4 regions of the Nocardia sp. NPDC055165 genome follow, and region 4 is predicted to be linked to each of the others. Evidence: riboswitches for the same ligand, from Rfam matches in the RefSeq annotation. Region 4 holds a riboswitch; each other region holds the start of a gene.

Region 1 (7,382 bases), on a different contig from region 4:
TCACCGAGGTGTCCTGCTTGTACGCGGCGTAGGTGAACGGGCCACTGCCGATGTTGTCACCAGCGCACCTGGCCTCGGCCGGTTTGGCATTGGTGGAGGTGGCCAGGATGCCGAGCTGCGGAGTCGAGGACGCCTGCAGGAACTGGGCGTTCGGCTGGCTGAACTCCACGCGGGCGGTGAGCTTGTCGACCGCCGTCGTGCCGACATAGCTGGTGAGGTAGCTCGCTCCCAGCTGTGCCTTCGCGGCACCGAGCTTCACGATCGCGTCGAACGTATCGCGCACCGAATCAGCGGTGAGCGCGGTGCCGTCGCTGAAAGTGACCCCATCGGCCAACTTGAAGGTGAACACCTTGGCGTCGGGACTGACCTCCCAGCTCTTGGCCAGCCACGGCGTGATCGCGCCGGTCTTCGGGTCCTGATCGGTCAGCGAGTCGACGATCTGGCGGGCCACATAGATGGTCTGGTTGGTGCCCGACTGCGCCGGATCCGAGCAGGTCGGAGCGCCGGACAGCCCGTAGCGCAACGTGCCGCCCGGCTGCGGCGGACCGGCTTGAGCACCGGAGCCTGCGGTGTCGCTGCCACAGGCGACCACCGTGGTGACGGCGGCCAGTGCGCCGACGGCGGCGGCGATGCGATGACGAGGACGGATCACGAGACAACTCCAGAGAATTGGCGGCCAGCGGCCAGGGGACGACTCGGAATGCGGCGGCGCAGCTCGGGCGCCACCTCGGCCTGGAACAGTTCGAGACTGCCCAGGTACTCGGATTCGGTGCGGCCGTCACGTTCGGCGGACAGGTGGATCACCTCGTGCCCGAACTGTTCGTGATAGCGGCCGACCTTGTCGATCACCTGCTCCGGGCTGCCGACCAGCGCCGACGAGCGGGTGACGAAGTCTTCGACGGTCTCGAACACGACCGGATTGCCGACCTTGCGCTGCAGCGAGGTCCGCGCCTCGAACAGCGGGCGGAACACCGCGACGGCCTCCTGCGAGGTCCGCGCCACATGGAAGCCCGCGGTGCCCGCGCCGACCAGCGCATCGGCTGGGTCGTGACCGTAGTGCGCCCACCGCTCGCGATAGTGGCGGATCAGCGCGGCGTACGGCTCGATCGGATTGGTGACGTTCGCCGAGAACACCGGATCACCGTGGCGCGCGGCCAGTTCCACCGACTCCAGGCTCGTCGCACTCCCGTGCCAGATCCGCACCCGCGGCTGCAGCGGCCGGGGCAACGCCTTGGCGGCGGCGAGCGAGGGTCGGAACTGTCCCGACCACGTCACTTCCTCGCTGTCCCACAGCGCCCGGAACAGCTCGTACCCTTCCCGATTGCGCTCCCACTGATCCTCGGTGGTGACGTGATAGAGCTGCGCCTGCGCCGCGCCGTTGCCCTTGCCGATGATCAGCTCGAGCCGGCCCTCGGACAGGTTGTCGAGGGTGGAATAGTCCTCGAACGCGCGCACCGGATCGAGCAGGCTCAAGGTGGTGACCGCGGTGAACAGGCTGATTCGCGAGGTGAGGGCCGCGATATGGCTCAACACCACCGGGGGAGCGGCCGACAGGAACGGATCCTCGTGCCGCTCACCGACCGCGAACCCGTCGTAGCCGAGTTCCTCGGCGCGCCTGGCCTGTTCGACCACCTCGTGCAGGCGATCGCGCGTCGTCGGGACCACGCCGGTGACCGGATCGGGCACCCGCGTGATCAGCGTCATCAGTAGGAACTTCATGCGGCGGGCTTCTTCGGCAGACCGGGCGGGTTGATCCGCGACTCGGTGACCTTCTCCGAATTCAGGCCCCAGCGATCGAGGATCTTCTGGTAGCTGCCGTCGGCGATCGCGTGCTGCAGCGCCTTGTGGATCGGGCCGATCAGGCCGTTGTCCTTCTTGGTGAGCGCCGCGATCTCGCCCTGCAGCTGCTCACCCGCGCCGGAGAAGGTGGCGATGATCTTGCCGTCGCTGGTGGCGGAGTGATAGACGGCCGCGGGGTTCGGGCCGATGTAGCCGTCGATGCGCTTGGAGGCCAGCGCGAGGTAGTAGTCGGTGCTCTGCTGGTAGTAGGCGATGTCGACCGGGGGCAGGCCCTCGGCGACATTCTTCTCGTTCCAGCTCACCAGCAGCTGTTCCTGATTGGTGCCCGCGCCGATCCCGATCCGCTTGCCCGCCAGGCTCTTGCGGTCGGTGTAGGTCAGCGTGCTGTCCTTCGGGACCTCGAGGGCGACGGTGTCGGTGCGGTAGGTGGCGAAGTCGTACTTCTCCTTGCGCTCCTCGGTGACGGTCACGTTCGAGATGAACGCGTCCACCTCACCGGAATCCACCCGCACGAAGTTCTGCGACCAGTCGGCCACCTGGATGTCGAGCTTCAGGCCCAGGATGTCGGCCACCAGGGTGGCGAAGTCGACCTCGGAGCCGATGACGGTCCGGTCGTCGGTGGCGTAGAACCGCAGCGGCGGCACGGAACCGGCGGGACCGGTCACCACCAGCGTGCCGCGGTCGCGGATGGCCTTGGGCACCTCGGCGGCGATCGCGTCGACCTTGGCGGCGCGCACCCTGCCCTCCTGGGCGGGAGACAGGTCGTAGGTGATCGCACCGGCCTGCACGGTGTCGGCGGCCTCGGGCTCGGCGGTGCAGCCTGCCGTCAACAGCGTGGCCGCCGCGACGATGCCGATCAGAGTGGAGAGCTTCATCAGTGTCGAAACCTGTTCGTGGGAAGGGATGTTCAGCGGACGCGGGACAGGAACGCCTGCGTACGCGGGTGTTCGGGGTGATCGAGAACGCTGGCGGCCTCGCCCTGCTCGACGATCACGCCCTCGTCGAGGAACACGACCGTGTCGGCGACCTCGCGGGCGAAACCGATCTCGTGGGTGACGATCACCAGCGCGGTGCCGCTGTGCGCGAGATCGCGGATCACCGCGAGGACCTCGCCGACCAGCTCCGGGTCGAGTGCGGAGGTGGGTTCGTCGAACAGGATCAGCCGTGGTTTCAAGGCCAGGGCCCGTGCGATGGCCACGCGCTGCTGCTGACCACCGGACAGACGCCGGGGGTAGGCGTCGACGAAATCGGCCAGGCCCACCCGTTCCAAGAGCTGTGTCGCCTCGGCGATCACCTCGCCGCGCGGACGGCGCTGCGCCGAGACCGGGGCGAGCACCACGTTGTCGAGCACCGTGAGATGCGGGAACAGATTGAACTGCTGGAACACGAAGCCGATGCGGCTGCGCTGGGCGCGCACCGCGTGGTCGGGCAGCGAACGCAGGGTATTGCCGCGTTGGCGGTAGCCGATCAGCTCACCGTCGATGTGTACGGTGCCCGCGTCCTGCGCTTCCAGATGGTTGAGCACCCGCAGCAGTGTGGACTTGCCGGAGCCGGACGGCCCGATCAGCGCGACCACCTCACCGGCGCGTACGGCCAGATCCACGCCACGCAGTACCTCGGTGCCGCTGTAGGACTTGCGGATTCCGCGCGCCAGCACCGCTGCGGTCATCGGGTTGCTCCTCGGGGTGCGGCCGCACCGGCGGCGATCTCGGTGACCTTGGCGCGGACCCGCTGCCACGGTGTCGGCGGCAGCTCACGCTGCGCGCCCTTGGCGTAGTGCCGTTCGATGTAGTACTGCAGGATCGACAGCGCCGTGGTGAGCACGATGTACCAGACGGTCGCCACCATCAGCAGCGGCACCACCCGGCCGTTTCGGCCGAAGATCACCTGCACCTGGTAGAACAGCTCGGCGATCGCCATCACCGACACGATCGAGGTGCCCTTGAACAGGCTGATCACCTCATTGGCCGCGTTCGGCAGAATCGAGCGCATCGCCTGCGGCAACACGATCGTGCGGAACTGGCGCCAGCGTGGAATCCCCAGCGCCGCCGCCGCTTCGAGCTGACCGTCGTCGACGGCGAGCAGACCCGCCCGGATCAGTTCGGCCGAATACGCCGCCTGATGCAGGGCCAGCCCGATCACCGCCGCGGTGAAACCGCTGATCACACCATTGACATCGAACTCGTAGAAGCCGGGGCCGAACGGAATGCCCACGGACAGGCGGGGATACAGGTAGGCGATGTTGAACCAGAACAGCAGCTGCACGATCAGCGGGATCGAACGGAAAGCCCAGATATAGGTCCAGGCGATCACCCGCAGCACGGGATTGTTCGACACCCGCCCGATCGCCAGCAGCGTGCCGATCGCGAAACCGAGGGCGGTGCCCCACAGGGTGAGCTCGATGGTCACCCGGAGTGCGGCCAGGACCGACTTCGCGGTGAAGTACTGGGCGAAAGTGCCCCAGTCCCAACCCGGATTGGTGATCAGGCCGTGCGCGAACTGGGCCACCAGCAGTAGGGCGATCGCCGCGACGGCCCAGCGCCACGGGTGCCACGACCCGGCGATCCGGGGCAGGTCGTCGACGGGCGCCTTGTCGGCGGGGAGAGCGTCGCCGGGCGGTGCGGGCGCGGTCTCGGCGCCGGATACGGCAGACGCGGTCATGGGAATCCTTCGGAAAACAGTGGAACGAGGCACAGTGACCTCCACCCGGCCAGCAACGGGTTCGCGATCTGGCGGCGCTCAGGCCGGACAGGTGGACAGCAGAAAATCTCCTCCATCGAACCCGGCAGAAGCACCCACACCCCGAAACGGGCGGGTTGCTGCGACGTCGTAGAGCCAGGTCTCTCGGTCGCTCTGGATGGTTGTGCCCGGCCGTCGTGGCCCGAGCTGAATCAGCATGTGGCATATGCACTAGTGCGCGCAACGATAGAAATCAACGTGAGCGCAGAGGTTGGAACCGATCGTGGGCACCGGCATAATTGCCCCGGTTCGGCGCGGTAGGTGATTCGCGCGCGGGCGCGTGCGCAGGGGTCTGGGCGAACGCGTCCGGGCGTAGGGATCCTGCGGACGCGTCGTTGGGTCCGGTGCCGAGAAGGGGGCGGACACCGGGCCGCGGCGGCGGGTTCGCTGCGAGATTGCGACGCGCCGAACGGCCGGTGACTTCACCTGTCCGGATTCACCCACCGCACGCGGTAGCGTCGGCCTTCTCTGCGTCGATGAGGAGTTTCGCCGTGATCGTTGCACGTCGTTCCACCACACTGACCTCGCTGACGGCCTGCGCCGCCGCGCTACTGCTGGCCGCGCCACTGGCCGCCGCCGAACCGGCCGCACCGGTGACGCCCGCTGTCACCCGGGATGCGCCGGCTGTTCGGCCATCGGCGGGCCCGGGTGATCTGCTCGGCGCCTACCAAACCGTCGTCGAGACGCTGAAATCCCTGGGTATCCAGCCGTTCCTGTACCCCACGGTCGCCGCGAACTGCACCGGTGACGGCGCGGGTCTCGTGCCGGCTGTCGCGGGCGCGGTCCCTGGGCCGTGGCCGGCGAACACCCTCCCGATCCCGGGCATCGACCTGTCGGCCGTGAAGTCCGGCCAGACCCTGTTCACCTTCCTGCCCTACGGCCTCGCCCCCGACACCGCTGCGACGAAAACCTCCGGTATGCAGGTGGCCTGGCTCAATATCAGCACCGGTCGCGGCGGCATGGCTTCGATGGGCTCGATCGCCGACATCGTTCGCGCCATGGTCCCGCCCGAGGTTCCCGCCGAACTGCGTCCCCTCGCCGAAACCGCCATCCGGGACTTCCTCTTCGCTGCCATCCCCGTCGGCGGCGTTCGCGCTGTCCCCGTAGACACCGGCCGCGGTACCGTCCTGGCCGCCGTCTTCGGCACCACCGACAATGCGGGCAGGTCTTGCTTCTTCTTTCCCACCATCGGCATTACCGAGGTCGCCTGAAACTCGCGGGTCGGCGTCAGGCTCGGCATCGCCCAGTACTGGATCGTCCGCATGGTCGACGACGACGGACCGGTGTCCTCCATCGAGCAACAGCGTCTCACTTCGGACGGCAGGTACGTCACCGAGCGAATCGGGCTACGTGGTCAGGACCTTGTCACCGCAAATCGACCTGGTCAAGGTCGAAATCGCCTGGGCAGACCTGGATCTGGACATCGAACAGTCGTCAACCGCCGGAGTGGCGACGGAGGCGGTGGTCATGCCAGGCGGGTAACGGCGTCGTCGGGCGTCACCAAAGGTCGCTGTTTCCAGCGGAGGCGGCCGGTGCGGTGGCGGTGGTGGGAGCGGGTCCAGAGAACGAGGTAGTGGGCTACCGAGAGGGGGTGGGCCAGGGCTGAGGTGAGGTCGAGGGCCGTTGGGGGGCGGCGGGTTTCGATGGTGCGGGCGGTCAGACGGCTTGTGACGGCGGCCAGGTAGCCGAGTAGGCCTGCTCGGCGGGTTCGGGTGCGGCCGAAGATCGCGGCCAGTGGGGGAATCCAATAGGCGAGGGCGGCGAGGATTCCGATGGCTGCGCCGGTGTCACGGCGGCCGCCGTAGGCCGACCACAGCCAGCGGGTGTAGCCGTCGGTGAGTTCGGTGGTGCCGGTATACATTCGGGTGCTCGCGGCGGGGCCCGCGGTCACCAGGGCGGTGCGATGGCCTGCTCGGCGGATGGCGCGGGCCAGGTCCAGGTCCTCGGTGGCGCTGGCTGCTACGGCCGCGTGGCCGCCGCCGGCGCGGTAGGCCGCGGCGTCGACGGCGAGGAACTGGCCGCACGCTACGACGGTGGACGGGCGCAGGCTGTGATTGGCGGGGCCGACGGGCAGGGTCGAGGCCCACGACCAGGCCAGCAGGGGCTGGATGAGGCGCTCGGCGGTCGAACCGGCGTCCTGTCTCGGCCAGGCCGAGACCAGACCTGCTCCGCGCCTGCGCAATTCGGTCACCGCGGCGGCGATCGCATGGGGGGCCAGGCGGACGTCCGCGTCGATGAAGACCAGGGCGGCCGCGTCGGTGCGGGCGGCCAGGCGCGCGCACGCGGCGGCCTTGCCGGTCCACCCGGGGGCGGGGTGGGCGGCCGAGCGCAGGACGGTGAAGCGCTCGTCGTCGGCGATCGCGTCGAGTGCGGCTTCGTAGGTGCCGTCGGTGGACGCGTCGTCGAGAATCAGCACGCTCAGGCGGGGGACGCCGACCTGCGCGCGAAGGTCGGCGATCAGCGCGGGCAGGCGCTGCGACTCGTCGCGGGCGGGGACGCACACCGTGACCGGTTCGATCACGCCCGCGACCCCGCGCGGCAGGGTGCGCAAGGTGACCAGGTTGTAGGCGGCGGTGGCCGCGCCGAGCGCGGCCAGACCGGTGCCCGCCCAGGTCAGGTAGCGGGCAGCCGCGCTCATGTCAGCGGCCCAGTCTGCGACTGGAGATTTCGCGCCACATCTCCGAGGGGGAGAAACCGCCACGCGGTGCGTTCGGCGGGCCGGGGTTGCGGTCGCGGAACGCCAGGCCCGCGATCAGCGCGGCCACCGCGAGGGTGATGCCGCCGACGATGCCCGCCCAGCCCGCGAACGAGCGGGTGTTGGGGTCGGCGTACTTCACCTCGGC
Region 2 (7,382 bases), on a different contig from region 4:
CGGCTCGGAGATATCGAAGGCCCGCGCGATATCGGGCAGCAACCCCATGGTCACGAACTCGGTGGTCCCGATCCCGAATCCACCCAGCGCCAACGCGAGCATCGCCGGGACATGCCAGCTGGTGCGTGGCACGTCGAGGCGATCGGGGGCTGCGATGGAAGAAGTCACGCTTCCATGCAACGGGCACGACTACCCATTAGCTACCCGAAACGAGCGTGAGTTACCCCACCGTGGGAACAACCGCCGGGTACGGACGCAAAAGCGCTCGCATCGGATTCGATGCGAGCGCTTTCTCACAGCCGTGCAGGTTCGCGGTTGCGAACCGGGGCTATCTCACTTCAGAGCGCGAGCCAGGTTGACGTCCAGCGCGCCGAGGAATTCCTCGGTGCTCAGGTAACCCTGGTCGCCGCCGACGAGCGCGGCGAGGTCCTTCGTCATCTGACCACCCTCGACGGTCTTGATGACCACGTCCTCGAGCGCCTGCGCGAAGCCGATCACCTCGGGGGTGTTGTCCAGCTTGCCGCGGTGTTCGAGGCCACGGGTCCAGGCGAAGATCGACGCGATCGGGTTGGTCGAGGTGGGCTTGCCCTGCTGGTGCTGACGGTAGTGCCGGGTGACCGTGCCGTGCGCGGCCTCGGCCTCACAGGTCTTGCCGTCCGGGGTGAGCAGCACCGAGGTCATCAGGCCGAGCGAGCCGAAGCCCTGGGCCACGGTGTCGGACTGCACGTCGCCGTCGTAGTTCTTGCAGGCCCAGACGTAGCCGCCCTCCCATTTCATGGAGGAGGCGACCATGTCGTCGATCAGGCGGTGCTCGTAGGTGAGGCCCGCCGCGTCGAACTCGGCCTTGAACTCGGCGTCGAAGACTTCCTGGAAGGTGTCTTTGAACATGCCGTCGTAAGCCTTGAGGATGGTGTTCTTCGTGGAGAGGTACACCGGGTAGTTCTGCTGCAGGCCGTAGTTGAACGAGGCCCGCGCGAAGTCCTCGATGGACTTCTTGAAGTTGTACATACCCATGACGACGCCGCCGTCCTCGGGCATCTTCACGACCTCGTGGATGATCGGCTCGCTGCCGTCTTCCGGGGTGAAGGTCAGCGTGACGGTGCCCGCCTCGTAGACCTTGAAGTCGGTGGCGCGGTACTGGTCGCCGAAGGCGTGACGGCCGATGATGATCGGCTTGGTCCAGCCGGGCACCAGCCGGGGCACGTTGGAGATGATGATCGGCGCGCGGAAGATGGTGCCACCCAGAATGTTACGGATGGTGCCGTTGGGCGAGCGCCACATCTTCTTGAGGCCGAACTCTTTCACCCGCGCTTCGTCGGGGGTGATGGTGGCGCATTTCACGCCGACGCCGTACTTCTTGATGGCATTGGCCGCGTCGACGGTGACCTGGTCGTCTGTCTTGTCGCGGTACTCGATGCCGAGGTCGTAGTACTCGAGGTTCACGTCGAGATAGGGATGGATCAGCTTGTCCTTGATGAACTGCCAGATGATCCGGGTCATCTCGTCGCCGTCGAGTTCTACAACGGTGCCTTCAACCTTGATCTTGGACATGGATCTTCGTGTCCTCCTCGGTGGGTGCCCTTATTGCACGGCTAGGCGAACACGCTTGTGAGCGGACCCCAGCAGTTCCAACAGACAACGTATATGCCCCGCGTTGTCTGCGGGACGTGTGGTGCAAACAAGACGAGCGTACTGCTGTCCCCCACCTCACCGCGACGGGAGGCCCCACTGTGCGGGACAGCCCTCCCGGCCCGCCTGTCATCACCCGATCGGGCCTTGACCGGCTACTGAGTGGTAACAAGAGGCCCGCGCCGTAGCGCGGGCCTCGTCGAGAAGGTCAGACCGCGACGGGTATCGCGGCCGCGTGTTCGTCGCCTTCGATCAGGTTCTCCGGCTTGTCGCGGATCATCACCGCGATCACCACGGCGGCGGCGAGGAAGAAGCCGGCGCCGATATAGAACGCGACGTCATAGCTGTAGATCGAGGCGCGTTCGATCAGGTGGTCGACGGTCGGGTTGTCGGTGACGTAGTTCTCGGCGGCCTGCACCGACAGGGTGGTCAGCAGGGCGGTGCCGACGGCGCCGCCGACCTGTTGGGCGGCATTGAGCAGGGCACTCGCGACACCGGAGTCCTCGGCATCGACCTGATGCAGGGCCACGGCCTGCATCCCGACGAACAGCGGGCCCATCCCGAGCGCCATCAACAGCTGCGCGGGCAGCACGCTCAGCGCGTACCCGTCGCCGTAGCTCAGTTGTGCCAACCACAGCAGTCCCACGACGCCGAGCAGCGCGCCGACCACCATGAGCGGACGCGGCCCGAACTTGGGCATCAACGAACTGGTGATGCCCGCCGCGATCCCGATGCCCACGGGGAACGGCAGGAACGCGATCCCGGCCTTCAGCGGCGAATACCCCAGGGTGTTCTGGTAGTAGAAGCTCAGGAACAAGAACATGGCGAACATCGCGATCGGGATCAGCAGCGCGGCCAGCAAAGCGCCGCCGCGATTGATCTCACCCGGAATTCGCAGTGGCAGCAGCGGGTTCGCCGAGCGTGCCTCGATGAAGACGAACGCGATGAGCAAGGCGAAGCCGGCCCCGAGCAGGCCGAGGGTGCTACCCGCCAGCCAACCGTGTTCGGCGGCGCGACTGAATCCGTAGACGATCGACACCAAGCCGAATGTCACGGTGACGGCGCCGGGCAGGTCGTAGCCGCCGGTTCTGGGCACCGGGATATCGCGCGCGATCACCGCCACCGCACCGGCTACCGCGATGAGCGCGATCGGCGTGTTCATCAGCAGCGTCCACCGCCACGACGCGAATTCGGTGAGCGCGCCGCCGACGATCAGCCCGAATGCGATGCCACCGGCGGTGATGCCGGCGAACACCGCGAACGCGCGGGCCCGTTCCTGCACATCGGTGAAGATCACCGACAACAGCGACAAGGCCGCGGGGGCGAGCAGCGCGGCGAACGCACCCTGCAGACCTCGGCCGACGAACAACTGCGGACCGGTCTGCGCGAGCCCCGCCAGCGCCGACGCGGCGGCGAAGCCGACCAGGCCGACCAGGAAGATCCGGCGCCGGCCCAGGTAGTCGGCCATCCGCCCGCCGAGCAGCAGTAGCCCGCCGAAGATGAGTGTGTACGCGGTGAGCGCCCACTGTTTGTCGCCGTCGCTGATCCCCAGGTCACGCTGGGCATAGGGCAGGGCGATCGTGATCACGGTGGCGTCGAGCACCACCATCAGCTGGGCGGCGGAGAGCACGACCAGCGCCCACCACCGCATCGAACTCTGTTGGGAATCAACATGTTTCGTTTCTATCTCGGTGCTGGTCACCAGGACTCCTCGTCACTCGATCAGTGTGGACCAATCCTGGCACTGTGAGACAATTGGCGTCAAGAGAAAAATGTCTGACTGCGCCAATTGGCCTAGTTGGACAGATAAAGCGGCCGACACGGTAGGCTGGTCAAATGCTGGACTCGACCACTCCGATCAGCGCCGACCGGACGACCGAACCGGCTGCCGGCGCGCCACTGGGCCTGCGCGAGCGCAAGAAACTCCAGACCAAGGCCGCGATCGTGGCGGTCGGACTCGACCTGTGCGACAGCCAAGGGTTCGACGCGACGACGGTCGAGCAGATCGCCGCGGGTGCCGATGTGTCCCCACGCACCGTCAACCGGTACTTCGCGCTCAAGGAAGACATCGTGCTGGCCCCGATCGACGACTTCGGGGTCTCCGTCGCCGTCGCGCTGCGCTCCCAGCCGAACACCGGCAACGAACTCCAGGCACTGTGCGGCGCCTACCTGGAGGTGGTCCAGGCCGAGGCGGATGCGGACGGTATCCGGTTCATCCGTCAGTTCCTGCAGATGCAGCGGATCATGCGCACCAGCCAGTCGGTCAACGCGCGCGCGCTGGAATACGCGGAGAAGAAGAACGTCGCGGTGTGCACCGAGCTCGCGCAGCGGATGGGCACGTCACCGGAGGACTTCACGGTGAAGCTGGTGGCCGGGATCTGGCAGATGCTGTGCCATCTCTCGGTCGCCGATACCGAACAGGCACTGCTGAGCGGGTCACCGACGGTAGCCGTTCGGGTCACGCGCGACGCCGTGCTGCGCGCCTACCACGGCTTGCGGCAGGTCTGTGGCGCACCGGTGGACGACACGCCAGGCTTCGGCACACCGTCCGGCGAGTGATCTTCGGCGGGAAATGCGGGGGAAGTTTCCGCCCGCGGGAGATCTCCGGTTAACATGACGGCAAGGTCATGAGTACCAGCGCCAAGCCCCGGCTCGCTGGTCGGCAACCCTCCAGCTGCGGTGGGGTGCTCCGGGTGATGACCGGGCTCTCGAAAGTCGAGAGCAAGCGCGCACTGCAGGAGGCCCCCATGTGTTGTTGCCAGTCGATCCGACCCAGTTGACGAGATCCCCCGGCTGACACCCATTTGGAGCACGACATGACTGACTCTTCCCTGCCCGAGAACTGGTCCTTCGAGACCAAGCAGGTCCACGCGGGCCAAGCTCCCGACGCGAGCACCAACGCGCGGGCGCTGCCGATCTACCAGACCACTTCCTACACCTTCCGCGACACCGATCACGCCGCCGCGCTGTTCGGTCTCGCCGAGCCGGGCAACATCTACACCCGGATCATGAACCCCACCCAGGACGCGGTGGAGCAGCGCGTGGCCGCGCTCGAAGGTGGCGTCGCGGCGCTGCTGCTGGCCTCGGGCCAGGCCGCGGAGACCTACGCGATCCTGAACCTGGCGAGCGCGGGCGACCACATCGTGTCCAGCCCGCACCTCTACGGCGGCACCTACAACCTCTTCCACTACTCGCTGCCCAAGCTGGGAATCACGGTCTCGTTCGTCGAGGATCCCGATGACCTCGCGCAGTGGGAAGCCGCGATCCAGCCGAACACCAAGGCGTTCTACGGCGAGACCATCGCCAACCCGAGCAGCGCGGTGTTCGACATCCCCGGCATCGCCGGTGTCGCGCACGCGAACGGCCTTCCGCTGATCGTGGACAACACCGTCGCGACCCCCTACCTGATCCAGCCGCTGGCCCACGGCGCCGACATCGTCGTGCATTCGGCGACGAAGTACCTGGGTGGGCACGGTGCGGCCGTGGCGGGCGTGATCGTCGACGGCGGCACCTTCGACTGGACGGTGCGCGACGCCGACGGCAACGCGCGCTTCCCCGGCTTCACCGAGCCCGACCCCAGCTACCACGGTGCGGTGTTCGCCGATCTGGGCGCGCCCGCGTTCGCGCTGAAGGCTCGCGTGCAGTTGCTGCGCGATCTGGGTGCCGCGGTCTCGCCGTTCAACGCGTTCCTCATCGCCCAGGGCATCGAGACGCTGAGCCTGCGGGTCGAACGGCATGTCAGCAATGCCGAGGCGGTCGCGAAGTTCGTCGCCGAGCAGCCGGGCGTCGACGCGGTGTTCTACGCGGGCCTCGAGTCCTCGCCCTGGTACGCGCGAGCCAAGGAGCTGGCGCCCAAGGGCGCGGGCGCGATCGTGGCGTTCGAGCTGGCAGGCGGCGTCGACGCGGGCAAGAAGTTCGTGGACGCGCTCAGCCTGCACAGCCATGTAGCTAACATCGGTGATGTGCGTTCACTCGTGATTCACCCGGCGTCGACCACGCACTCGCAGTTGACGCCCGAAGAGCAGCTGGCGGCCGGCGTCACCCCCGGCCTGGTCAGGCTCGCGGTGGGCATCGAGGGAATCGACGACATTCTGGCCGATCTGCGGGCCGGGTTCGCGGCGGCGACGACGTGACTGTGAGCACCGAATCGCCGATCGCCCGACCAGGAACCGGGGTGGCCCTGCTGCCGCCGCCGGACGGGCGCGTCGGCCTGGTCGCCATCGGGGATGTGGCGCTGGAGAACGGCGCCGTCGTCCCCGATGTGCGGCTGGCGGTGCAACGCTGGGGCGAGCTCTCGCCCACCCTGGACAACGTGGTGCTCGTCGAACACGCGCTCACCGGCGACTCCCATGTCGTCGGTGGGCCCGACGGGGCGCCCGGCTGGTGGGAGGGCATGGTCGGGCCCGGCGCGCCGATCGACACCGACGAGTGGTGTGTGATCGCGACCAACGTGCTGGGCGGCTGCAAGGGCAGCACCGGCCCGTCCTCACTCGCCTCCGACGGAAAGCCATGGGGCGCGCGGTTTCCCGAGCTGAACATCCGTGACCAGGTGAAAGCCGAAGCGCAGTTGTTCGAGGTGCTCGGGATCGAGCGGCTCGGCGCTGTCGTCGGCGGCTCGATGGGCGGCATGCGGGTGCTCGAGTGGATCATCGGCCTGCCCGAGCGGGTTTCAGCCGCGCTCGTGCTGGCCGTGGGCGCCCGTGCCACCGCCGACCAGATCGGCACCCAGACCACCCAGATGGCCGTCATCACGGCCGATCCCGACTGGCAGGGCGGCGACTATCACGGCACCGGTCGCGCGCCGATGACCGGCATGGGCCTGGCCCGGCGGATCGCGCACCTGACCTACCGCACCGAGGGCGAACTCGATCACCGCTTCGCCAACAAGGCACAGGGCGACGAGGACCCGTGGACCGGTGGACGGTACGCGGTGCAGAGCTACCTCGAGCACCAGGCCGACAAGCTGTGTTCGCGCTTCGATCCGGCCACCTATGTACTGCTCAGCGAGGCCATGAACCGCCACGACGTGGGGCGCGGGCGCGGCGGCGTCGCCGCCGCGCTGGCCTCCACCGCGGTGCCGTGCGTGGTCGGCGGAGTCGACTCGGATCGCCTGTACCCCCTGCACACCCAGGCCGAGCTGGCCGAAGGACTGCCGGGCTGCGCGGGTCTCGAGATCGTGCACTCCCGCGACGGGCACGACGGGTTCCTCACCGAGGCGGCCGCCGTGTCGAAGCTGCTCACCGAGACGATGCGCTTGGCGCGGGAGAACCGCTGAGCCGTCAGGGCCCGGTCAGCAGAGTGACGATCGAGCGAACGTAGGCCTGAAGTCGTTCGCGCGGATACTCTTCCGGCTCGCTGACCCCCAGTCGACCGAGCATTTCGGCGATGGTGAGGGTCGAGTTCGCGAGTAGCCCGGCATCCATGCCCGACCATCGCGGCAGCACGGAGATGCCCATGCGGACAAGCGATTCCGCGCGCTCCAAGATTTCGGCGCGCGAAGCACGAAGCGCCGCACGGTATTCGTCGGGCGCACTCGCCGGGGTGGCGAGGATCAGCCGCCAGCGGGTCGGATTCGCCAGTGCCACACCGACGAACGCTTCGACGGTCGCCGAGGCGGCGGCCAACGGATCGGCGCCGAGCAGGTCTTCGGGCAGCGTGTCGGCGATCTGATCCAGTCCGCGTTCCCGTTCGCGTTCCAGCAGCGCTTCGACGAGTTCGGCGCGGGTCTTGAACACCGTGTACAGCACAGGTTT
Region 3 (7,382 bases), on a different contig from region 4:
TCCGCTCCAGCCACTCACCTGCTACTGAACGCGCACGGGTTGTGCCCGGTGGAAGCCGGTTCGGGGCGCACGGTTTCGTACCCCGCCCCGAACATGAACAGCACCGAGGCCACCAACCCCAGCGCGGTCAGCGGCACCGCGACGGCGCCGCGTTCGGACGGATAGCGGAACAGCAGCACCAGCAGACACAGCAGCGAAACGGCGGCGGCCAGCAGCATCCCGGTCGCCAGCCCGTTCAGCACGCTCACCATCACCGGCACCGGTGCCGCACTGTGGCAATGGTTTTCGGCGATCTGCGCGGTACGGGTGTCGAACAATCCCTCGGCCAGGATGAAGCACAGCACTGCCGCGCCGAAGGTGGTGACCGCGATGAGGGCGGCGAGCACCTTCGGTGGGGTTCTGACGGTTCGGAACCTCGGCCTGTCGTCGATAGTGGAAAACTTTACCGACGACAGGCCGCCAAATCAGTCAGCCCAGACCGTTTCGATCGGTGTCGCGACGTTCGGCGGGGGAGTGGGTGTGCCGCCCGGTGTGCGCGAGAAGCGCGGCGCGGGCGCGTGCTGGACCACACCGTCGATGTCGATCAGGCCGGTACGGGCCACGATGTGCGGGTTCTCGGTGGCCTCGGTGAAGGTCAGCACCGGTGTGGTGCAGGCATCGGTGCCGTCGAAGATCGCGGCCCACTCGTCGCGGGTCTTCGTCAGGAACTTGTCGGTGAACAGCTTGCGCAGCTGTTCCTGACCGTTCGGGTCGATCTGCATCGGCAGACCTTCCGGGTCGATCTCCAGCCCGGCCAGCAGTTCGGCGTAGAACTGCGGCTCGATCGCGCCGACGGCCATGTACTTGCCGTCGGAGGTCTCATAGGTGTCGTAGAAGGCCATGCCGGTATCGAGCAGGTTGGTGCCGCGCTCGTCGGACCACAGGCCGACCCCGCGCATACCCCAGATCATGTGCGAAAGGGCAAGCGCGCCATCGATCATCGCGGCGTCGATCACCTGGCCCTTGCCGGAATTCTGCCGCTCCACCAGCGCGGCGAGCACGCCGAACACCAGGAACATCGAGCCGCCACCGAAGTCGCCGACCATGTTCAGCGGCGGCACCGGCCGCTCGCCCTTGCGCCCGATGGCATTGAGCACACCGGTGAGCGAGATGTAGTTGATGTCGTGTCCCGCGCGATCGGCGAGCGGGCCGTGCTGGCCCCAGCCTGTCATCCGGCCGTACACCAGGCGCGGGTTGCGGGCCAGCGCCTCGTCGGGTCCGAGGCCCATGCGCTCGGTGACGCCGGGGCGGAAGCCCTCGAGCAGCACGTCGGCCTTCTCGACCAGGTCGAGGATCTTGGCGACGTCGGCGGGGTCCTTCAGATTCGCCTCGACGATCGTTCGCCCGCGCCACTGGGGGCGTTCCATGAAGCCGGGCAGCTGGTTCGGGCGCTGCACGCGCACCACGTCGGCCCCGAGGTCGGCCAGCAGCAGCGCGGCGTGCGGACCTGGCCCGATGCCTGCCAACTCGATGACCTTGATGCCCGCAAGGGGCCCCTGCTTGGCGGTGGACTCCGTGCTCACGCGGTGACCTCAGTTCGTCGTCGAACGGTATTGACACTCCGACAATAGCGCTGGGGTGGCGGCTCGGGTAGAGCATGGGCGAGAATTCGCACGAGCGCGACTCGGCGTGGCAACGGGAGGACCCGATAGTGGGCGTGTGGGGTGAGGTCGTTGTCGGCCTTGTCATTCTGGTCGGCATCGTCGGCGTGATCGTACCGATTCTGCCGGGCGTGATCCTCATCTTCGCGGCAATCGCGGTGTGGGCGTTCATGACCGGCGGTACGACGGCCTGGACGGTGCTGGCGATCGCCACCGTCGCGCTGGCGCTCTCCGGCATCGTGAAGTACACCTGGCCGGGCAAGCGGATGCGCGAAGCCGGAGTGTCGAACCGTGCGCTGCTGGCCGGTGCGGTGCTCGGCATCGCCGGCTTCTTCGTGATCCCGATCGTCGGCCTGTTCATCGGCTTCGTGCTCGGTGTGTACCTGGCCGAGCTGTACCGCTTGAAGACCAACGACCTGGCCTGGCCCGCGACCGTGCACGCGCTCAAGGGCGTCGGCTTGTCGATGCTGGTCGAGTTGTTCGGCGCGCTGATCGCGTCCGGTGTGTGGCTCACCGGCGCGATCATCAGCTGACTACTCGATGATCGGCAGCGGACGGGTGTGGTCGTCCGCGCCGGGGAGCTGATTGCGCGGGATCGGGATAGTCGGATTCTCGGTGCGGGGTAGCGGCTCGGATTTCGGGCGACGCACCGCGGGCAGCCGGTAGAACTCGCGGGCATTGTCCTCGAGCACCGCGTGGATATCGGAGCCGACCACCTGCGAGATCAGGTCCACATCGCGCTCCTCGAACGGCCTGCCTGCGCGCGTGCCGGGCAGATCGCTGCCGAACATCAGCGCACCCGGGTTGACGGTGTGGATGCGTCGCAGCGTCTCGGCCACATCCATCTCGACCCGGCCGAACCCGGTCGCCTTCACCCTGGCGCCGCGGTCCACCAGGTCGAGCAGGTACGGCAGACCCTCGTCGGACATGCCGAGATGGTCGATCGAGAGCGCGGGCAGCTTCGAGATCACCGGTTGCAGCGAGGCCAGCATCTGACCGTCGATGTAGAGCTCCACGTGCCAGCCCGCCAGTTCGTGGGCGCGCAACGCCTGCAATGTCATCTCGGTGATGTCGGCGGCGGCGCGCTTGAGGTTGAACCGCAGGGCGCGTACGCCTGCCCGGTTCAGCGCGAGGATCTCGTCGTCGGTGGCGTCGAGATCGAGCCGGGTCACGCCGACCCAGTCGGGACCGAGCGCGGCCAGTGCTGCCTTCAGGTACGTCTGATCAGCGCCTTGGAAAGACGCGCTGACAACAGCACCGCCGCGAACATCGAAGTGCGCCATACGCTTTCGATAGTCATCGATCACGTAGGGCTCGGGGAGATAGCCTTCGTTCTCGATCAGCGGAAACCGCGGATCGATGATGTGGACGTGGGCATCGAACACCAGTACAGAATGCCTTATCTCTGCGGCGCGAGCGCGCTCAACGTCGCGCCCCCACTAGGACGGGACCACTGAAACCCCGAGTTCTGCCATGACAGCACACCCAACTCCCGCACATCCCGACCCCGAGGAGGGATCGGCGGGCCATTCAGGGCCGCGAACACGCGCGCGCCAGCGCGCCGAAAACTCAGGCCTTGTTCGGCTCGGAGGCGCGCAGCATGTCCTCGCGCTCCACGACCTTCACGCGCTCACGGCCTTCGGGCTCGCCGAGGGCGCGCTCGTGGGCGTCGAGGCGGTACCAGCCCGCCCAGGTGGTGAACGGGATGCCCTTGCCCTCGAGGAACTCGGTGACGGCGTCGAGCTCGGGCTTCGGCGCGGGGGCGAAGGCCTTGGCGTCGTCGAGCAGGCAGGCGATGGTCTCGTTGGCGTCGCCCTTGGTGTGGCCGATGAGGCCGACCGGGCCGCGCTTGATCCAGCCGGTCACGTAGGTGGCGGGCATGAATCGGGCGTCACCTTCGGCGGTGTCGTCGGCGATCACGCGGCCGGCCTCGTTGGGCACCGTGCCCGCCTGATCGTCGAACGGCAGCTGGGTGACGTTCTGCGAGAGGTAGCCCACGGCGCGGTACACGGCCTGGATGTCCCAGTCGGTGAAGTTGCCGGTGCCCTTGACGTTGCCGGTGCCGTCGAGCTGGGTGCGTTCGGTCTTCAGGCCGACGACCTTGCCGTCTGCGCCGAGGACCTCCGAGGGCGATTCGAAGAAGTGCAGGAACAGCTTGTGCGGGCGGTCGCCGTGGTCGCGGATGGCCCACTGCTCCAAGGTGTTGGCGACCATGTCGACCTGCTTGGAGTTACGGCGCGCGGCTTCGGAGCCCTCGTCGTAGTCGATGTCCTCGGGGTTGACGATGACCTCGATCGTCGGCGAGTGATCCAGTTCGCGCAGCTCGAGGGGCGTGAACTTGGCCTGCGCGGGACCACGACGACCGAACACGTGGACCTCGAGGGCTTTGTTGCCCTTGAGACCTTCGTAGACGTTCGGCGGGATCTCGGTCGGCAGCAGTTCGTCACCGGTCTTGGCGAGCACGCGCGCGACGTCGAGGGCGACGTTGCCGACACCGAGGACCGCGACCTTCTCGGCGTCGAGTGGCCAGGAACGCGGGACGTCGGGGTGGCCGTCGTACCAGGACACGAAGTCCGCGGCGCCGTAGGAGCCGTCGAGGTCGATGCCGGGGATGGCCAGGGCGCGGTCGGCGTTGGCGCCGGTGGAGAAGATGACCGCGTCGTAGAACTGGCGCAGGTCGTCGAGGGTGATGTCGGTGCCGTAGTCGATGTTGCCGAGCAGGCGGACCTGGTCCTTGTCGAGGACCTTGTGCAGGGCGGTGATGATGCCCTTGATGCGCGGGTGGTCAGGGGCGACGCCGTAGCGGATCAGGCCGAAGGGCGCGGGCATACGCTCGTAGAGGTCGATGCTCACGTCGGCATCGGACTTCATCAACGCGTCGGCGGCGTAGATACCGGCCGGTCCCGCACCCACGATCGCAATGCGAAGTGGGCGAGTCGCTGCACTCTGTTCGGTCATTTCTACGCGCACCCTTTGGTCGAGAACTGATTTGACGGCGTCAACTTAGCTTAGGCTAAGTCGGACATCCGCTTACTGGCAGCTGCCATCGACGTCGGCAGCCGACCGCAATCAAGGCGATTCTAGCTGCGGCGTTGCAGCCACCCGGCGCGCGGTGTAGCTGCCCGCGCGGGTCTGTCAGGATTACAGCATGAACGAGGAGCAAACAGGCTCGGATGACCAGCCCGTAGTGGTGGATCAGACCGACAAGCGTTCCATCGTCCCGTTCGTCGCGGCCGCGGTGATCGCGATCATCGTGCTCATCGGCATCGTGGCGGGTGGACTGCTCTCACCCGCTGAGAAAAATGTCACAGAGGCCGACCGTCTCGCGGCCGCCGTCACCAACTATATCGACGCGCGCTCGCGCAGCGACCTCCGTCCGCCGACCGGTGTGGCCTGCCCCGGGTTCGACGAGGAGAAATCCGGCCTCGGCGAACAGCTCGGTGGCCCGAAATCCACTGTCACGATCGACGGCAAGGGTTTCGAGAACGCCACCGTCAACGGCGACCGCGCCAAGATCGACGCGGCGCTCGTGGTCAACGGCAACCCGGCGGCGAGCAACTGGAAACTGACCCGCGTCGACAGCGCGTGGCTGGTGTGTTCCTTCTGAATCGTTTGACACGATGACCGGTGCCGAGGCAATCTCAGATCGCAAGGTCATGAGTGCCAGCGTCAAGCCCCGGCTCGCTGGTCGGCAACCCTCCTCCGCGGTGGGGTGCTCCGGGTGACGACCTGGCCGTGTGTTCGGGGATTTCCGGCACGGCAAGAGCGGATTCACGCAGGAGGATCGACATGACTTACGCCGGCGACATCACCCCTGAGAAGGCGTGGGAGCTGCTCACCGAGCACCCCGGCGCTGTGCTGGTCGACGTGCGCACCGAAGGCGAGTGGGCACACATCGGCATTCCCGACACCAGTTCCATCGAACGCCCTGCCCACTTCATCGAGTGGGTCGACGGCACCGGCACCCGCAATCCCGAGTTCGGCGTGCAGCTCGAGAAGGCACTCGCCGGTCGCCCCGACGACGCACCCGTGGTGTTCCTGTGTCGCTCCGGTCAGCGTTCCGCGCACGCGGCGAACCTGGCGACCGCGGCGGGCGTGGCACCGTCCTACAACGTGCTCGACGGTTTCGAAGGTGGTCCCGACGCGTTCGGTCAGCGCGGCAGCACCGGTTGGCGCGCTGTCGGCCTGCCGTGGCGTCAGGCATAAGGAGAAAAGCATGATCACCGGTGGTTCGTTCGACAAGCCACTGCCCGAAGGCGTCGGTCCCGGCACGCTCGGCGTGCGCGGCGGTCTGCGCCGTTCCGGCTTCGACGAGACCTCCGAGGCGCTGTACCTGACCTCCGGTTTCGTCTACGAGAACGCCGAAGCCGCCGAGGCCGCGTTCACCGGCGACGTCGAGCACTTCGTCTACTCGCGTTTCGGCAACCCGACCGTGGCCATGTTCGAGGAGCGCATCCGCCTGCTCGACGGCGCCGAGGCGGCCTTCGCGACCGCGTCCGGCATGTCGGCGGTGTTCACCGCGCTCGGCGCCCTGCTGAAGGCGGGCGACCGTCTCGTCGCCGCCCGCAGCCTGTTCGGGTCCTGTTTCGTGGTCTGTAACGAGATCCTGCCGCGCTGGGGTATCGAAACCGTGTTCGTCGACGGTGACGACCTCGACCAGTGGGAGCAGGCCCTCTCCGTCCCCACCCAGGCCGTGTTCTTCGAGACCCCGGCCAACCCGATGCAGACCCTCGTCGATGTCCGCAAGGTCACCGAGCTCGCCCACGCCGCGGGCGCGAAGGTGGTGCTGGACAACGTCTTCGCCACCCCCCTGCTCCAGCGCGGTTTCGAACTCGGCGCCGACGTGGTGGTCTACTCCGGCACCAAACACATCGACGGCCAGGGCCGCGTCCTCGGCGGCGCCATCCTCGGTGCCCAGGACTACATCGACGGCCCCGTCAAAACCCTGATGCGCCACACCGGCCCCGCCCTGAGCCCCTTCAACGCCTGGACCTTGCTCAAGGGCCTGGAAACCATGCCGTTGCGCGTGCGCCACTCCACCGAGTCGGCCCTGCGGGTAGCCGAGTTCCTGGAGACCAAGGATTCGGTCGACTGGGTGAAATACCCCTTCCTGGAATCACATCCGCAACACGCGCTGGCCAAAGAGCAGATGACCGGCGGCGGCACCGTAGTCACCTTCGCCCTCAACGGCGAAGACGGCAAGAAGCGAGCCTTCGAGGTCCTCAACCGCCTCCGCATCATCGACATCTCGAACAACCTCGGCGACGCCAAAACCATGATCACCCACCCCGCCACCACCACCCACCGAGCCATGGGCCCGGAGGGGCGCGCGTCAATCGGCTTGTCCGACGGGGTAGTTCGCATCTCGGTCGGTCTGGAAGACCTCGAAGATCTCCTCGGCGACCTCGACAACGCCCTGAGCTAGTTCGTCCGAACGTCCCGAGTCGGCCTGTCGCAACGGGCAGGTCGACGTCGGACTCGTGGATCGCCTACCGGACCGGGTCGTAGACCGCGAACCCCAGGTGGCCCGCGACGGTGGCCATGTTCTTGTCGTGGGTCACCACCGTGAGATCGTCCAAGCCGCTGCGCAATGCCGAGGCGAGATGAATGGCGTCGAGTGTCCGGATGTGCGAGATGATCGCTTCGGCTTCGTTCAGCACAGCGTGATCGATCGGAATGATGTCGATGTGGTCGATGATCTGACCTCGGTCGAGCACGGGCAGGCCTTCCCGGCGAAGGACG
Region 4 (7,382 bases):
CGGGCAATCTCGGGGGCTTCATCGCGACGGGTTCGACAGGCGTTACCCAGCTGGGAGGCAGTCCAAACCTGGAATTTCCGAGAAGCGGTCGGTCGGGTTCTCGGACGGATACCACTCGACGGAAAACGAATATCGGCCGCCGAGAGCAGGTCTCGACGGCCGACGTTCGGCGAATCTCGCCTGTGACGAGTTCAGCCGATCAGGCAGGGGGCGGCGCCTTCGGGGGAAGAGGCGCTGAGGGGACGGGTTTCGGGGGTCGGGTTCCAGTGCCCGTCGGTGGCGGCGTAATTCCAGGCGGGGCCGTGGCTGACCAGGGTGGCTACGGCACTGATCAAGCGGTCTACATCGGCGGCGGTGGTGCCGAGGCCGATGCTGGCTCGGAGGGCGGCGTCGAGGCCGAGGCTCGCGAGGAGGGGGTGCGCGCAGAAGCGGCCGTCGCGCACGCCGATGGCGTGTTCGGCGGAGAGGTACGCGGCGACTTTGCCAGGGGCGACATCGGCGATCGTGAAGGCGACGATGCCCACACAGTCGGGACTGTCGGACCAGATACCGACCAGGTCGACGCCGGGGATCGCGGACAGGCCGTCACGCAGCCGGTCGGCCAGAAAGCGCTCGTGCGCGACGAGTTCGGTGGGATCGATGGCGGCCAGCGCATCGCAGGCAGCGGCAATAGCGGCCGCGCCGAGGACATTCGGCGAACCGGCTTCGTGCCGCTGCGGCGCGCACGCCCATTCGACCTCTGTCACACCGACATTGCGCACCGCACCACCACCGGCCAGGTAGGGCTCGCCCTCGTCCAGCCAGTCGCGCCGGCCGACGAGCACACCCGAACCGAACGGCGCGTACAGCTTGTGTCCGGAGAAGGCGAGGTAGTCGATCCCGGTCTCGCGCAGGGAGATCCGGCGATGCGGAGCCAGCTGCGCGGCGTCGACGAGGATGCGCGCACCACACAGGTGGGCGATGGTCGCGAACCGTTCCAGCGGCAGCACCTCACCGGTGACGTTGGACGCGCCGGTCACCGCGAGCAGCGCGGCAGGCTTGCTGCACAGCTCGGCGACGACACGCTGAATCGTCTCCTCGACCGTGGCGGCGGCTCGCACGACGCGACGACCGTGCTTCGCCCACGGCAGGAAGTTGGCGTGGTGCTCGATATCGAGTACCACGGTCTCCCCTGGCACGCACCCGGCCAGCAGGTTCAGCGAATCGGTGGTGTTGCGCGTGAACACCACGACCTGGTCGTCGTCGGCGTCGAGGAACCGGGCAACGGACCCACGCGAGGCCTCGTAGCACTCGGTGGAGATCCGCGAGGCGTATCCCGCGCCCCGGTGCACGCTGGCGTAGAACGGCAGCAACTGCGAAATCCGGTCGGTGACCTGCTTCAACGCCGGCGCACTCGCCGCGTAGTCGAAGTTGGCGTAGGAGCTGGTACCGCCCTGAACGAGCGGAACCTGCAGGTCGGCACCGGAAACGGCGGCGATGGCACAGGTGGGGTCGATTACAGCAGTCATGACGAAATCCCGTCGGCTCAGGGACCCGCTCCTGAAGAGGTGGCCCGCGCTTGCCGCGCCCAATTCGGACGTCAGCCTGGTCGTCACCCGGAGCACCCCACCGCGGAGGAGGGTTGCCGACCAGCAAGCCGGGGCTGAACGCTGGTACTCGTGACCTGCAACGAGAGTGACAGACGACCACCGGACCTGTCAACCACCGATCGCCGGCGCGCTCGGAGCCGACCCCGGCCACGCACGAGATCTCCCGGTTCGGCGCGGCGGTCGGACCGTCGCGACCCGCAGCGGGAAATCGGTTGTCCACGTGCGCTTTCCTTTGCGACACTCCGGTGATGCCTGCCTTCGCCGATTTCGACCGACGCCACTACCCCACCGTCGATGTCGCCACCGGCTACGACGGCTGGGCCGACACCTACGAGCGCACCGTGATGGACGAGATGGACTCGGCGCTGCTGGATCGGCTTCGCCGCCCGGATTGGGCGGGAGTGCGCCAGGCGGTCGACCTGGGTTGCGGGACGGGGCGAACCGGCGCGTGGTTGCGCAGCCGCAGTAGCGCCGAGATCGACGGCGTCGATCTGAGCGCGGGCATGCTGGCCCGTGCCCGCGTACGCGGTGTACACCGCACACTCACCAGGGCCGACGTGTGTGCCACCGAATTGCCCAGCGGCACTTACGATCTCGTGATCTCCTCACTGATCGACGAACATCTGCCGGACCTGCGCCCGTTCTACGCCGAGGCCGCGCGGCTGGCTGTCCCAGGAGCCACGTTCGCCCACGTCAGCTACCACCCACAGTTCATGATGGTCACCGGAATGCCGACGCACTACACCCCGGCTGGGGGCGATCCGATCGCGATCAGCACCCACCTGCACCTGCTGAGCGAGCACATCACCGCGGGCACCGACGCGGGCTGGGTCCTCACCGAAGCGGCCGAGGCCCTGGTGGACGACGCCTGGCTCGCGGCGAAACCCAAGTGGGCCGACCTGCGCGGCCACCCGTTCACCATGGCGCTGGTCTGGACGCTCGGCATCGCATAGGCACCGCGCCGCACGCTTCGAGGCACGCCCGACGCGAAGGGAATCGCCCATGAGGGGGCGTGGCGGAACTAGCATCCGACGAAGGGAATCGCTGCGCTGAGGGCTCGGCAGATCAATGTGGCGCTGCGGGTGGGGTCCGATGTCAAACCGGTACACAAGGGGTGAACTTTGCCCGTGATGGACGCCGTACGATCGAGTGAAGCGAAAATAGTCCACGTAGTTGATCGGAAGAAGACCATGTCACACGCCTTGAGCTCCACTTCGGCGGACGTGAGCGCCGATCTACCCGACGAATTCGTCCACCTGGCCAGGTTGGCGCTCGCCGGGCGCGAGCAGGACGTCGCAATGTTCGTGCGCCGCGCCGCGCGCCGCCACCGGCATGCCAGTCCCGAACTGGCCGATGCGCTGATCGCGCTGCTGCGCCAGAACCCCACGCGCGCCAACCCCCTACGCGCGGAAGTGGATACGCCGATTCCGGTCGACGGCGACAGCCGACTGCCGCTGCTGCGGGTGATCCCGCCCGGCTCCACTGCCGAAGTGCCGATCCTGGCCGCCGAAACCTATGACGTGCTCACCCAGATCGTCGACGAACGCCGGCAGGCCGACCGGCTGGCCGCCGCCGATCTGACTCCGGCCGGCAGCTTGCTGTTCGTCGGTCCGCCCGGTGTCGGCAAGACGATGGCCGCGGCCTGGCTGGCCCACCAACTGTCGCTACCGCTGGTGGTCCTGGACTTGGCGACCATCATGAGCAGCCTGCTCGGCAAGACCGGCACCAACCTGCGCCATGCCATCGACTACGCCAAGCAGCGGCCGTGCGTTCTGCTGCTCGACGAGCTCGATGCCATCGCCAAGCGTCGCGACGACGATCGCGACGTGGGCGAGTTGAAGCGACTGGTGACGGTGCTGCTCCAGCAGATCGACGACTGGCCGACCGGCGGGGGCCTGGTCATCGGCGCGACCAACCACGCCGATCTGCTGGATCCGGCCGTGTGGCGGCGCTTCGATGTGAGCGTGGAGTTCGCGCTGCCCGAGGCCGAGCAACGCTGCGAGGCGATTCGCCGATTCGCCGGGCAGCCACTGCCCGACGGCGCGGTGGACGCGGTCGCGCTGGCGTCGGAGGGCTTGTCGTTCAACGATATCGAGCGCGCGATGTTGCGATTGCGCAGGCGTTGCGTGCTCGAGGACCAGCTACTGCCCGGGCTGATGGCCGAGCATTCCGCGCGACTGGCAGCTGAACTTCCCAAAACGGATCGGTTACGGCTGGCACAGACGCTGACGGGCGTGTCAGGCTTGTCTCAGCGCCAGATCAGCGCGCTGACGGGGGTGTCGCGCGACACCATTCGTGGTTTCACGCATCGACGGGAATAACGTGGCAGCTGGGGGGATTCACCGGTGGCGGGACCGCGATTTCTGATCGGCTTCGGTGAGCGACTCACCGCGCCCATCTCTCCCAGCAGATCGGGCGGCTCGCCGCAGTCCCCGTACACGGTGGCGCAGGCGCGAGCCCGACTCGCGCCGATGCTCAGCGCGGCCACCTCGAGTGCGGACGCGCTGCCGAAGACGGCCTGCCCGGAGGACGAGACGGTCACGGCGGTCACTCTGCATCCGCAGTACCTGTCCAAAAGTGGTTATCCCACACGACTTCTCACATCGATGCAGTTGGATCCACTGGGCAGCAGGCCGGTGGCGATCGCGCCGGAGCACGGCCGACCACGGGCGAGCACCCTGCTGTTCCTGGCGACGACCCGCGTCAATCTGCAGTTGCTCACCGCGCGGATCAATGCCGACACACCGCTGGGCGGCGCCGAGATCGGAATCGTCAGCCTGGCGGAATTCCGGCTCAACAATGCCGCCGACAGGCTCAGACTCGCAGCGCAACCGCGTAATTCGGAGACCGTCGCCGAATTGGTGCTGCACTCCGATCGCGACATCGCCCTGCAGGGTCTGCTCGACTTCTCCCGCGATCTCGATCTCGACGTGGCCATCGACCGCCGACTCGACAACGGTGGTCTGGCCTTCGTCCCCGTCACCGGAACCCACGCCGCCATCGCCGCGCTCGCCGGCTACTCCTTCACCAGGGTGATCCGCCGCATGCCGCGCATGCGCACCCAGCTCGGACGCGACACCACCACCAGGACAGCGCTGTCGACGTTCCGCCCGGCCTTGCCGACGGCCGAGCCGACCGACCGGGAACTCACCATCGCGGTCTTCGACGGTGGCATCCCCGCACGCACCCCGCTGACCCGCTGGGTCGACGCCCACACCTTCGCCGACAGCGCCGCGCCGCAGCGCACCTATCTCGACCACGGCCACCGCGTCACCTCGGCGCTGCTGTTCGGCAGCGTGGACCCCGTCCAGCCGGTCCCAGTCCCCTACGGCTACATCGACCACTATCAGGTGCTCGACGAGGACACCGACGACGACCAGTGCGAGCTGTACTCGGCCATCGAGCGCATCGATACCGTGCTGCGCCAACGCAAATACGAGTTCGTCAATGTCAGCATCGGGCCCGAACTCCCCATCGAGGACGACGAAGTGCACGCCTGGACCGCGTTCTGGGACGACTACCTCAGCGACGGCACCACGCTGGCCACCATCGCGGTCGGCAACAACGGCGAGGCCGACAAGCCGAGTGGCAATGCGCGCGTGCAGGTTCCGGCCGACAGCGTCAACGCGCTCGCGGTCGGTTCGTCGGATCGGGTGGGAGCGCAATGGAATCGCGCGCCGTACTCCGCGATCGGGCCGGGCCGCTCCCCCGGCACCGTGAAGCCCGACCTGCTCGCCTTCGGCGGCAGCGATCACGAACCGTTCCACGTCGTCGAACCGGACGGCACCGCTGTTCCCGACTCCGGCACCAGCTTCGCCGCCCCGATGGCCCTGCGCGCCGCACTGGGCGCCCGCACCCTGTTCGGCCCGAAACTCGGTGCGCTAGACCTGAAGGCCCTGCTCGTGCACACTGCCGAAAGACGCACCAGTTCACCGGATTCCGACTCAGGACACGGCCGTATCGCCGCCACCCTGGCCGACATGGTTCTGTGCGGCGACGGCGAAGCCAGAGTTCTCTATCAGGGTGAGCTCACCCCCGCGAAGTACCTGCGCGCCCGGATTCCGCTCCCCGCAGCGCTTCCCGCCGGGATGGTCCGCATTCGGGCGACCCTGGTCTTCGCTACCCCGGTCGACCCCGCCGACCCGGGCAGCTACACCCGCAGCGGCCTCGATGTCACGTTCCGTCCGCATGACGAGCGGTTCGCCGAACCGACCAGAATCCACCCGGATTCGGCCCCGTTCTTCCGCGCGACCGAACTCGACCCCGAGGCCGTGCTGCGCCGTGACTCCCACAAGTGGGACACCGTCTTGCACGCCGAGCGGAGCAAGCGCGTCAACAGCCTGCGCAACCCGGTCTTCGACATCCACCACACCGCCAGGGAATCCGGCCATCCCACCGTCAACGCACAGCCGATCCGCTACTCGATGGTGATCACCGTGCGCCACGCCAAGGTCGACGACCTGTACGAGCGGGTGCTCAGCACCTATGTCACCCAGCTCGAAGCGCTCCACCCGACGATCGAGATCCCACTCGATGTCTGAGTTCCCGGCGGAGATCTTCGTCGACCCGATCGCGGCGCGGCGGCTGAGTTGTCAGAGCGTATACCGGCTGCAGCACCTGGGCGCGCGGCTGTTTCCGTGGCAGGAGGAGACGTTCACCGAGATCCTGCTCGGCCATCTCACCGGGGTCGACTACCGCATCGACGCGCCGTGCCCCGATTGCGTGCCGCCGCGCCGGTGCACGTCGTGGGGGTCGGCGACGCAGGCGACGGGATCGGGCGGGCTCCGGCTGCTGACGCGACCGGAGGAGGGCGGTAACCGGGCCCGTGGCAGGCGTGGAGTCGGTGCGGATTTCATCTACAGCGTGCAGGACCCTTCAGGTGCCAGCGAAGTGCGGTTACTCATCCAGGCCAAGCGGGCCAGACAGGGTGTACCGATCAAATCGGCTGCTCTGCCTTCCGCGCAGCGAGCCGATCTGCAGGACGCCGCAGCGCATTTCGGCGCCACCGCGTATTACCTGTTCTACGCCGAGTCCGAGTCGGCGCACGTCGGTCACCTCACCCGCTGCGCCGAGCACACCAGCCCCTCGGATACCTCGATCGTGATCGTCCCCGCACAGGTCCTCACCCGCGCGTTCGACGAGGACAAGCGGGGTTCGATCGCGGCGGAACTCGTCTTCGCGCTCGGTCGCACTCTGCTGTGCCTGGACGGTTGCGCCCCCGCACCGGGCCTGTCGGCGTTCGACCGCGTCCTCGGCTTCGTCCGCGAGGACAATCCCGGCTACCAGCCCGTGGACCCGGCAACGCGACTGCCCGGCACGCCCGCCGTCACCGTCGTCGGCACACGCGCCAAACCGCCCCGGCGGCCGCCGTCACGCCGCGTGACCCGCGCGGGCCACCAGGTCGGCAACGGCGAGATCCTGTGGGTCGACCTGAGCGCCGCCGACCGTTGGGCACAGGCGGGCAGCTCCTCGCACATCACGGAGCCCAGCTGGTACGACGGCGTCGACGCCGACCGATTGCGCGAGCGAACCAGCAGGTACTGGCGACTCGCGCTGCACCGGGCTGTCGCGGTGCGGTACGTCGCAGCCTGGGCCGACGGTGAGGTTCGCGCGGTCTACCGCGTCCTCGACGATTCCCTGGTCATCCACCACGACCACGGCGGCAAGATCTCGTTCGACCTCGCCGATCTCGATCCCGCATCGAGCATCCACGCTCAGGTCCGGCGCCGCGCCGAGACCTATCAGTCCGGGCGCTCGCCACGCGCACGCAACGTGGTCGGTTACCCCTGACCG

The links. Region 4 has a riboswitch for S-adenosylmethionine ahead of ACWFRF_RS28315 (aminotransferase class V-fold PLP-dependent enzyme). Riboswitches for the same ligand answer to the same signal wherever they lie in the genome.
Region 1: linked by a shared signal. The riboswitch ahead of ACWFRF_RS23165 (amino acid ABC transporter permease) and the one ahead of ACWFRF_RS28315 (aminotransferase class V-fold PLP-dependent enzyme) in region 4 are both predicted to bind S-adenosylmethionine.
Region 2: linked by a shared signal. The riboswitch ahead of ACWFRF_RS33510 (bifunctional o-acetylhomoserine/o-acetylserine sulfhydrylase) and the one ahead of ACWFRF_RS28315 (aminotransferase class V-fold PLP-dependent enzyme) in region 4 are both predicted to bind S-adenosylmethionine.
Region 3: linked by a shared signal. The riboswitch ahead of ACWFRF_RS21335 (rhodanese-like domain-containing protein) and the one ahead of ACWFRF_RS28315 (aminotransferase class V-fold PLP-dependent enzyme) in region 4 are both predicted to bind S-adenosylmethionine.

Annotation. Positions count from the first base shown of each region.
Region 1 is NZ_JBSGSS010000011.1:148,922-156,303, forward strand. It holds gene ACWFRF_RS23145 (ABC transporter substrate-binding protein) at 1-652, opposite strand, end outside; gene ACWFRF_RS23150 (LLM class flavin-dependent oxidoreductase) at 649-1,719, opposite strand; gene ACWFRF_RS23155 (ABC transporter substrate-binding protein) at 1,716-2,675, opposite strand; gene ACWFRF_RS23160 (amino acid ABC transporter ATP-binding protein) at 2,708-3,469, opposite strand; gene ACWFRF_RS23165 (amino acid ABC transporter permease) at 3,466-4,461, opposite strand; SAM riboswitch class I at 4,571-4,664, opposite strand; gene ACWFRF_RS23170 (hypothetical protein) at 5,031-5,750, shown strand; gene ACWFRF_RS23175 (glycosyltransferase family 2 protein) at 6,005-7,177, opposite strand; gene ACWFRF_RS23180 (LppM family (lipo)protein) at 7,179-7,382, opposite strand, start outside.
Region 2 is NZ_JBSGSS010000027.1:36,752-44,133, forward strand. It holds gene ACWFRF_RS33490 (MFS transporter) at 1-102, opposite strand, end outside; gene ACWFRF_RS33495 (NADP-dependent isocitrate dehydrogenase) at 334-1,551, opposite strand; gene ACWFRF_RS33500 (MFS transporter) at 1,838-3,331, opposite strand; gene ACWFRF_RS33505 (TetR family transcriptional regulator) at 3,466-4,188, shown strand; SAM riboswitch class IV at 4,253-4,363, shown strand; gene ACWFRF_RS33510 (bifunctional o-acetylhomoserine/o-acetylserine sulfhydrylase) at 4,446-5,762, shown strand; gene metX (homoserine O-acetyltransferase MetX) at 5,759-6,904, shown strand; gene ACWFRF_RS33520 (TetR/AcrR family transcriptional regulator) at 6,909-7,382, opposite strand, start outside.
Region 3 is NZ_JBSGSS010000010.1:65,478-72,859, forward strand. It holds gene yczR (MocR-like transcription factor YczR) at 1-28, shown strand, start outside; gene ACWFRF_RS21305 (hypothetical protein) at 15-386, opposite strand; gene ACWFRF_RS21310 (CaiB/BaiF CoA transferase family protein) at 465-1,562, opposite strand; gene ACWFRF_RS21315 (DUF456 domain-containing protein) at 1,691-2,173, shown strand; gene ACWFRF_RS21320 (amidohydrolase family protein) at 2,174-3,025, opposite strand; gene ACWFRF_RS21325 (FAD-dependent oxidoreductase) at 3,210-4,598, opposite strand; gene ACWFRF_RS21330 (Rv0361 family membrane protein) at 4,789-5,247, shown strand; SAM riboswitch class IV at 5,293-5,412, shown strand; gene ACWFRF_RS21335 (rhodanese-like domain-containing protein) at 5,430-5,846, shown strand; gene ACWFRF_RS21340 (O-succinylhomoserine sulfhydrylase) at 5,857-7,065, shown strand; gene ACWFRF_RS21345 (PIN domain-containing protein) at 7,130-7,382, opposite strand, start outside.
Region 4 is NZ_JBSGSS010000016.1:181,401-188,782, reverse strand. It holds gene ACWFRF_RS28315 (aminotransferase class V-fold PLP-dependent enzyme) at 192-1,508, opposite strand; SAM riboswitch class IV at 1,550-1,664, opposite strand; gene ACWFRF_RS28310 (class I SAM-dependent DNA methyltransferase) at 1,838-2,542, shown strand; gene ACWFRF_RS28305 (AAA family ATPase) at 2,780-3,910, shown strand; gene ACWFRF_RS28300 (S8 family peptidase) at 3,935-6,130, shown strand; gene ACWFRF_RS28295 (hypothetical protein) at 6,123-7,379, shown strand.